One region of the Pseudoalteromonas shioyasakiensis genome, then DNA from elsewhere that is predicted to be linked to it. Evidence: predicted binding sites of a transcription regulator. Region 1 holds the regulator's gene; each other region holds the start of a gene.
What was found. Region 1 encodes sigma-54, which starts transcription at its own class of promoters, with help from an activator protein. Its sites were predicted from a motif close to GTTGGCACGNNNNTNGNNT; they were not measured.

Region 1 (2,208 bases):
TTGCCAATGCACAATCGTGCCCGCTTAGGTATCGGCTATCTGCCACAAGAATCGTCAATTTTTCGAAAGTTAACGGTGTACCAAAACTTGATGGCTATTTTAGAAACTCGCAAAGATCTAAACAAAGCAGGTCGCGAAGAAACACTAAATAGCTTACTCGATGAATTTAGCATCCAACACATTCGCGATAGCCAAGGTATGGCGCTGTCAGGTGGTGAACGCCGCCGTGTTGAAATTGCTCGCGCATTAGCCGCAAATCCTAAATTTATCCTTTTAGATGAGCCTTTTGCTGGTGTTGATCCAATTTCAGTGTTAGATATAAAGAAAATAATTGAGCACCTAAAAAATCGTGGTATTGGTGTACTAATTACTGACCATAATGTTCGAGAAACCCTTGATGTTTGTGAAAAAGCCTACATTGTTTCTCATGGGGAGCTAATTGCATCAGGCACACCTGAGCACGTATTAGCAGACCAAACTGTACGCGATGTATATCTAGGCGAGCAATTCAGGCTGTAACCATTACGCCAGCGACTAGAGCATCTGCTAGACTTATAACAATGACAATAAATCGATAATGACTTAACTGTGTTTGCACAGTTATCGATAACTTAAAAAGGATTGTTAGGGATACATGAGGCAATCATTACAGCTGCGCATGGGCCAGCAACTTACAATGACTCCACAACTGCAACAAGCTATTCGTTTGTTGCAGCTCAGTACATTGGATCTCCAGCAAGAAATTCAAGAAGCGCTTGATAGTAATCCTCTACTTGAAGTGGAAGAAGCGGATTACAACGAAGAAAGCACCGGCAAGAATGAGCAAAAAGCTGAATCTGACGATGTGCAAGTCAGCGCGTCTGCCGAAGAAGCTCCTAGCGAATACGAGCAAGAAAGTAGTGATGCTCTCAATAAAGACACCGTAAGCGATGACTTAGCTATGGATGTTACCTGGGATGAGTACATGAGTGCCGCCCCTTCAACATCGTCAGGGCCAATGCCTGAAGATGAATCAATCTATCAGGGTGCATCAACCGAAACCCTTCACGAATACCTAATGTGGCAATTACAGCTCACGCCATTTAGCCCTACTGATGAAGCGATTGCTGTGGCAATTGTAGAAGCTATCGATGAATCAGGTATTTTAACGGTAAGCTGTGAAGATATCGTCGAAAGCTTTAATCAAAATAGCGATGAAGAAGAAATCGAACTTGATGAAGTCGAAGCGGTCTTAAAAAGAATTCAGTTATTTGATCCTGTTGGTATTGGCGCACGCAGTTTACAAGAATGTCTGTGCATTCAGTTACGTCAATTCGATGCTAATACGCCATATTTAGCTGAAACTAAAATGGTTTTATCTGAGCATATCGAATTATTAGCGAGTCGCGACTATCGAACTTTGATGAAAAAGACTAAGCTTAAAGAAAACGAGCTTAAAGAAGTGATGACGCTCATCCACAGCTTAAATCCTAAGCCTGCGGATAGCATAGTGCGCGAAGAGTCTGAGTACGTCATACCTGATGTATCAGTAAAAAAAGTAAAAGGTCGCTGGGTAGTCGAGTTAAACCCAGACTGTATGCCAAAGATTAGAGTGAACAGCCAATATGCGGCGATGTCTCGCTCTGTTAAATCAAGTAGCGACAGCCAATTTATTCGCTCTCACTTACAAGAAGCTAAGTGGTTTATTAAAAGCTTAGAAAGCCGTAACGATACGCTATTAAAAGTGACCAACTGTATCGTTCAACAACAACAAGCTTTCTTTGAGCATGGCCCTGAGGCAATGAAGCCGATGGTGCTAAATGATGTTGCTGAAATGGTCGAAATGCATGAATCGACGATTTCACGGGTAACAACGCAAAAATATATGCATACCCCACGGGGTATTTTTGAGTTGAAATATTTCTTCTCAAGCCATGTCAGCACCGAAAATGGTGGTGAGTGTTCTTCTACAGCAATACGCGCTTTAATCAAGAAGTTAGTCGCTGCAGAAAACTCAGCTAAACCATTGAGTGATAGCAAAATTGCAGATATATTGGCTGAGCAAGGAATTAAAGTAGCTAGACGTACAATTGCAAAATATCGTGAGTCTCTAGCAATACCTCCGTCTAATCAGCGTAAGAGTCTGATTTAGACGTTTTACATAGAAGGAAAAATGCTTATGCAACTAAATTTAACTGGTCGTCATGTAGAAATCACAGATTCATTAAG
Region 2 (2,208 bases), 1.5 Mb from region 1:
CAATGGTTAATGCTTGGTCAGGTTTATCTATTTCGAGCAAATTGATCGCAATATTATGATTTGCCCAGGCAGTATTTCTCGTGCTGTTATAACTTGCGAACACCTGTTGAGCCTCTAGTGCGTATTCAAGTGCTGCAGGGTAGTTTTTTAGCCCATATTCGCATTGGGAAAGCTTAACTAAACTATGTCCGATATCAGAAAGTGAACCTGTTTGCCTATCAAAACTAAGAGCTATAATAAACTCGTTCTTTGCTTTTTCGTATTGTTCTAAATCTAAATAACTCTGAGCAATTGAATAACTTATGCCAGCTTGTAACGAGATAGACGGCGACATCTGTTGAATAACTTCACGGCGTTTTAGCTTATATTCGAGTGCAAGCGTTAAGCGGTCTAACTGTTCAAGATTACGCGAATAACCATGATAGAGCATTTCTTTTTGCTTTAAGGTTAATTCGCGATTGTTGTCGTGAATATAAACTTCAAGCAAGTTTAAGGCTGCTTGATATTCGCCAGCATTATGATAAGCACTGACAAGACTCGCCACGGCATCAATTTCATAATGGGTAAGTTGTAAGCGCTGAAATAGGGCGACATTTTGTTGCGATAAATAAATTGCGGTTTCTAAGTCACTTTTTCTATATGCCAACCGCGCTTTCGCTAGATACAACTCGCTGTATATGGGGGAGTCTTTTTTGTATTTTGAGCCCGCTTCAAGTTCATCAATGATAGTTTGCGCTTGTTGAAATTGGCCGAGGTGTATGTGAACGTGAATTAATCTAACGTTATAACTTACTTGTTCTGCAAGGCTGGCAGACTCAATAAGCTTTTTATCGATGGCTTTTAAATAGTCATATCGTTTTTGGTAGTCACTGATTATTCTGGCTTCATCAATGTTTTGTTGCAGTGTTGATGCAAAAGCACTGTTAATTGATAAGGCAAAGTACAGAATAACAGGGGCTTTAATTTTCATAGTAGGGTTTATTATTATTTTTATACCTAACTAGTCTAGCATGTCATTCTTTTAAGTGGGAATGATTTGCTTTTATAGCTAAAAAGAATTGCATTATGCAATTATGCCTCTTGCATCTTGCAAATACTCAGTCTGATTTTTAATAACCGTTTGTTATAGATAGAGTTATATTTTGGAATGGTTACTGCTTTGAGTAATGACACATCCACAGGAGAGTGTAATTATGAAAAGTAATATACCCGCTTACCTAATAACAGCACTTGCAACAGGCTTTGTAAGTGCAGAACCATTTGAACAGTGCCCAAGTAAAGCATTTTTGATTCAAGGTTCGCCTGCGCAAATGTATGGCGTTGACTTGGTGTCTGCAAAAGCCACAGTGCTTGCTGCATCAATGAATTTTACAACAGAAGCTAATAACGACAGTGTTAATGCGGTTGGCTTTAATTATCAAGACCAATATATGTATGGCTTTAGTAAACAAGCCCCGAGAAGTGTTGTACGTATTGGTGACGATTATATTTTACAACGTTTGAATGTAAATGGTCTGCCAGATACCAATTTTTATGTTGGTGATATTCATGTAAATAGTGAAACTAATCGGGCGGTTTACTATTTATATCACCCTAAATTTGGTTTGTATGGCATTGATTTAACTGAAGAGGCCGACGAGTATCAGGCGCAATTAGTTGCAGGCTCAGCGAACTGGAATTTAGCTATTTATGATTTTGCTTTTCATCCACATAGCAATCTTTTGTATGCGGTTGAGTCAAATGGCGACCTGTACGAAATCAATTTAGATAATCAGACACCCACTTTTATAGCAAACCTCGACATAGCCGGGGATACTGGCGCTAACGGTGCTGGCTATTTTGATGTGCAAGGGCAATTTTATTTTAGTAATAACCGCAGCGGTAAAATCCATAAAGTAGATTTGAGTACCAGTCCTATCGTTGGTTATACACCCACCGCAGCAGTGTTCACCTTAGGGCCAACATCTAATCAAAATGATGGCGCTCGCTGTGCTATTGCAGAAGTAAAAGTAACTGATAACTCAATCGACTTTGGCGATGCACCTATGCCATATAAAACAGCGCTTGCTGATAGTGGTGCTCGCCATTTGTTTGACCCTAATGAAGATCAATCAAATTTAGTCTATCTAGGGGCCGTTGTTGATGGTGAAAATATTAACACTGCGGCAGATTTACAGGCTTCACCCGTCGATAGCTCAGATGATGGGG
Region 3 (2,208 bases), 1.8 Mb from region 1:
CACAGAAGGATCGCTCAATAACTGGTTGATTTTACTCTCCTGAAGTTCAGGTAACGGCGGTAATTCATCTAAACCAGCTAATGAAAAATAATCTAAGAAAGCGGATGTTGTGGCATACAACGCTGGGCGCCCAGGCACCTCTTTATGGCCAACAACTCTAACCCACTCTCTTTCTAATAAGGTTTTAATAATTCCTGAGCCAACAGCAACCCCCCGTACTTGTTCAATTTCACCACGGGTAATAGGTTGTCTATAGGCAATCAAGGATAAAGTTTCTAGTAGTGCTCGTGAGTATTTAGGTGCGCGCTCTTGCCATAAGTTTGCCAGCCAGGGCGCTAAACTAGCGCAGGCTTGAAACCTGTAACCGCTGCCTACTGCAACAAGCTTAATGCCTCGGGTTTGATAATGCGTTTGAATTTGTTCAATTGCATTATTAATGCGCGGCATAGATACGCTTAAATCAGCTAATACTGTCTCTTTTAAATGACGTTTAGACACAGGTTTTCCAGCAACAAAAATCGCGGCTTCTATGATTTCGACTAACTGTTCATCACTGATACGTTTTGTGGCCATCGCTACTAAAGGTCATTTTAAATCACTAACGCTCTATTATGACAGAAGTCGGCCAAGGTTGGAAAAATTATTGTAAAAAAGCCAGTGTAAAACACTGGCTTTGGGGGATATTTATGAATGGATATTGAAATTAGCTATTTTTAACCATTTCAAGGGCATCATCTTCGGCAACGTCGCTGCCATATTTGCTAATGTAATTAACAAACTCAGTGCGGCTTACACGCTTATCTTTGTTGCTATCCATATAGCCAAAGTGATTTGCGATATCGTCGTCATCGGCTTCTTCAATAGAAACATAACCATTTTTGTCGTTATCTAACGATTTAAAGTCATTTTCGATTGGGTCAAATTTAGCGATTTCAGCTTTAAATGCTGATTCAGATACCTCACTATCAGTTGCTACCTTGCCCGTATTTAATTGCATGTATGCATTAAATTCAGTACGGCTGATTTGCTCATCCATATTGGTATCGATATTTGAAAAATGATCCCAAATTGCATCATCGTCAGCTTCTACTTTAGAGATATAACCGTCATTGTCATTATCTAGGCTGCCAAAATCGCTATCGATTTTTGCTAAAGAGTTACTTGCAGAACATGCTGAAAGACTTAGTGCTGCTAAAATTGTTGATGCTAAAGTTAACTTGTTCATAAGACATTTCCTTGTAGTCGATTAGATTCACTTCGACTGTTACAAGTTGAATGCCAAAATGCCTTATTGGCTAAAATCAAGCACTTACAGCTCGGTTAAGTTGAGGTTAAGCCTATGATTTAGCAAGCTTTTCATGGAGTGCTGTAATTTTTTCATAAAAAAAGCGCTCCGAAGAGCGCTTTTTACAAATAACAAAAATGCCGCTATTAGATAGCTGCGTTTTGGTAACGCTTAACGAAGTCTGTTACTGCTTCGCCGTTACATTTTAACGTATTTAAGTTACCAATTTTTTCACGCACAGGTGTTAAACCTTTTTTAAGTGCAGTGATGCAAAGTTGAGTTTCTTTTTGCTCATTTTTAGCAAACACTTCAACAGCTGCTTTAGCTGCTTCTTGTGATTGTGCTTTTTTAGCAATTTCACGGATGTCAGTACCGTTACATAAAATGCTTTTTGAAAAACGTGACATTGAAATGCCATGCTTTGCTGCTTCTTTACGTGCAGCGGTAAACCCTTCGTTCGCACTTAAGCTACATAACTTTGACTCAATACGGTTATCAGCTGAAAAGTAGTGCGGGTTGCTTGCTAATGAGCTGAATGAGATACATGCAAGAGAAAGCATCACTAATTGTTTTTTCATGGTTTACCTTTAAATAGTACATAATATGAACGGATGGTTTGCGCGCATTATATAAACAAAAATCAGTAGATCAACTGAATTATTTATTTAATTTAATAATTAATAGTGAGTTAACAATGTTTTTAAATTAAGCAGCAATTGATCAACATTTACCCAATTTGATTTTCGTAATTAGCTCATGAATAAGCCCTAGTTTGATGATAGAATTGCGCTAAACACTGAAACAAAAATAATAGGTGCACCATGAAGGTAATCTCATTTAACATTAACGGCCTGCGCGCTCGTTTACACCAATTGCAAGCCGTAATTGATAAACATCAACCAGATATTATTGGCTTACAAGAA
Region 4 (2,208 bases), 1.5 Mb from region 1:
ACCAAGCAATGATCGAAAAAGTGGGTGCTGATGATTTTATTGCAAAATTTAACCCAGATGAATTAGCGACAGCTGTGAAGAAGTGGGTTCATTGTGATTAATTATTTATAGGTGGTATTACTTTGGAAAATAAGCATTTACAACAAAGCGAATACGATCAATTCCGCTCTTTTTTAGAGCAACAATGTGGCATTGTGCTTGGCGATAATAAACTTTATTTAGTTAAAAGCCGCCTTGCGCCGCTTATGGCGCGTTTTAATGTTGAGTCTTTATCACAGTTGGTAAGTAAAACACTAAGCCCTCATGAGAGGCAGCTTCGTGCCGCTGTCGTTGATGCGATGACAACCAATGAAACGCTTTGGTTTCGTGACCAATATCCGTTTGAGTTATTGAAAACAAAACTATTTCCTGAGCTTAAAGATGTGCGTAGGCCACTAAAAATATGGTCAGCGGCAAGTTCATCAGGACAAGAGCCGTACTCAATTGCCATGTCGGTTGCCGAGTTCCAATCTAAAAACCCAGGCGTATTAAAGATGGGTGCGCAAATTATTGGCACTGATATCTCTAATACCATGCTTGATATGTGCAAGAATGCTGAGTATGACTCGCTGGCGCTCGCTCGTGGCTTGTCGATGGAGCGTCGTCAAAAGTTCTTTAAGGACAGCGGTAATGGAATGGCTCAGGTAGTTGACCCTATACGTAAAATGGTCAGCTTTAGACATTTAAACTTACTCGATTCATATGCCCTAATGGGCAAGTTTGACATCATATTTTGCCGTAATGTGTTGATTTACTTTTCACCAGAAGTAAAAGCTAAAATCATTTCGCAATTTGCTCAAGCTTTAAACCCGAAAGGTTACCTGTTTTTAGGTGCGTCAGAATCAATGGCGGGCTTAAGTGATAGCTTTGATATGGTTCGTTGTAACCCGGGTATCATCTATCAGAAAAAGTAAACTCTCCTTAGCAACCTAGTCCTTAGGTTGCTAAATTTATCTATTTTTCAGTCTGTTACATAAACATAATCATCTCTTTATTCTTGGCTTAGCTTTTGCATTAACCACTGCAGAGTCAATTTTTTGGAGATGGTTATGGCTATCAGTTTTGATAAAGCATTTGGTGTTCATCCTCATGCGATGTTGATCCGTTCACAACGCGCTGAGTTATTAGCGACAAATATCGCTAATGCTGATACGCCGGGCTATAAAGCGAAAGATATCGATTTTGCCTCGGCATTAAAAGCGGCAAAAAGCAACCAACAAGGCGGCAATAGCATGGTAAGAACCGATGCTAAACATATTGCCGGGGGCAGTCGTTTTGTTGGCAGTGCGGAAATGTTTCGTACGCCAAATCAAGCAGATACAGGTGATGGTAACTCAGTCGATATACAAGTGGAACGAAACTTGTATGTACAGAACTCATTAGAGTATCAGGCAAGCCTGCAATTTATGAGTAGTAAAATTAAAGGCCTTAAAAAAGCCCTCGGTAGTCAAGGAGCTTAATCATGAGTTTGTATAATGTTTTTGATATTTCAGCAACCGGTATGAGTGCGCAAAATGTTCGCTTAAATACCACAGCCAGTAATATTTCGAATGCGAATACGATTAGTTCCAGCCAAGATCAGACATACCGAGCGCGCCATCCTGTTTTTGCTGCAGAGCTGACTAAAGCGTCATCATCACAAAGCAATCCTCAGGGCTCTTCTGTTGGCGTTAAAGTATTAGGTGTTGTAGAGAGCGATAAACCTCTGCAAATTGAATATAACCCGAACCACCCAAGTGCGGATGAAAATGGTTATATCTACAAACCTAACGTTAATGTTGTAGAAGAAATGGCAAATATGATTTCAGCCTCTCGCTCTTACCAAACAAATGTGCAAGTTGCTGATGCAGCTAAGCAAATGTTAAGTAAAACACTGTTGCTTGGGCAGCGGTAACCGAGGATAAGTTATGAGTAACGACATCAGCAGTGCGTCATCAACGTATTTAGATAATTTACGTTGGCAAGACAATCAAAATAAAACAGAAGAGAAAGATGATACTTTAACGCAAGAAGACTTCTTCTCACTTTTAACACAACAGTTGTCGTTTCAAGACCCAAGCAAGCCTGCTGACAACGATCAAATGATTGCGCAGATGACGAATTTCACTATGGCTGAGGGTATTTCAAACTTAAATGAGAAGTTTGAATCACTAACTGCATCAATGACAT

Region 2: the regulator sigma-54 is predicted to act here: its motif matches at 1,142-1,160, upstream of KQP93_RS09305 (LruC domain-containing protein).
Region 3: the regulator sigma-54 is predicted to act here: its motif matches at 1,265-1,283, upstream of KQP93_RS10520 (EF-hand domain-containing protein).
Region 4: the regulator sigma-54 is predicted to act here: its motif matches at 1,036-1,054, upstream of flgB (flagellar basal body rod protein FlgB).

Annotation. Positions count from the first base shown of each region.
Region 1 covers NZ_CP077770.1:483,507-485,714, reverse strand. Annotated here, with positions in the region: gene lptB (LPS export ABC transporter ATP-binding protein) at 1-519, shown strand, start outside; gene KQP93_RS02320 (RNA polymerase factor sigma-54) at 635-2,131, shown strand; gene hpf (ribosome hibernation promoting factor) at 2,159-2,208, shown strand, end outside.
Region 2 covers NZ_CP077770.1:2,009,055-2,011,262, reverse strand. Annotated here, with positions in the region: gene KQP93_RS09310 (ATP-binding protein) at 1-970, opposite strand, end outside; gene KQP93_RS09305 (LruC domain-containing protein) at 1,194-2,208, shown strand, end outside.
Region 3 covers NZ_CP077770.1:2,248,911-2,251,118, forward strand. Annotated here, with positions in the region: gene scpB (SMC-Scp complex subunit ScpB) at 1-573, opposite strand, end outside; gene KQP93_RS10520 (EF-hand domain-containing protein) at 704-1,225, opposite strand; gene KQP93_RS10525 (exonuclease III) at 1,432-1,863, opposite strand; gene xthA (exodeoxyribonuclease III) at 2,107-2,208, shown strand, end outside.
Region 4 covers NZ_CP077770.1:2,781,296-2,783,503, reverse strand. Annotated here, with positions in the region: gene KQP93_RS12940 (chemotaxis protein) at 1-101, shown strand, start outside; gene KQP93_RS12935 (CheR family methyltransferase) at 123-953, shown strand; gene flgB (flagellar basal body rod protein FlgB) at 1,089-1,499, shown strand; gene flgC (flagellar basal body rod protein FlgC) at 1,502-1,933, shown strand; gene KQP93_RS12920 (flagellar hook assembly protein FlgD) at 1,947-2,208, shown strand, end outside.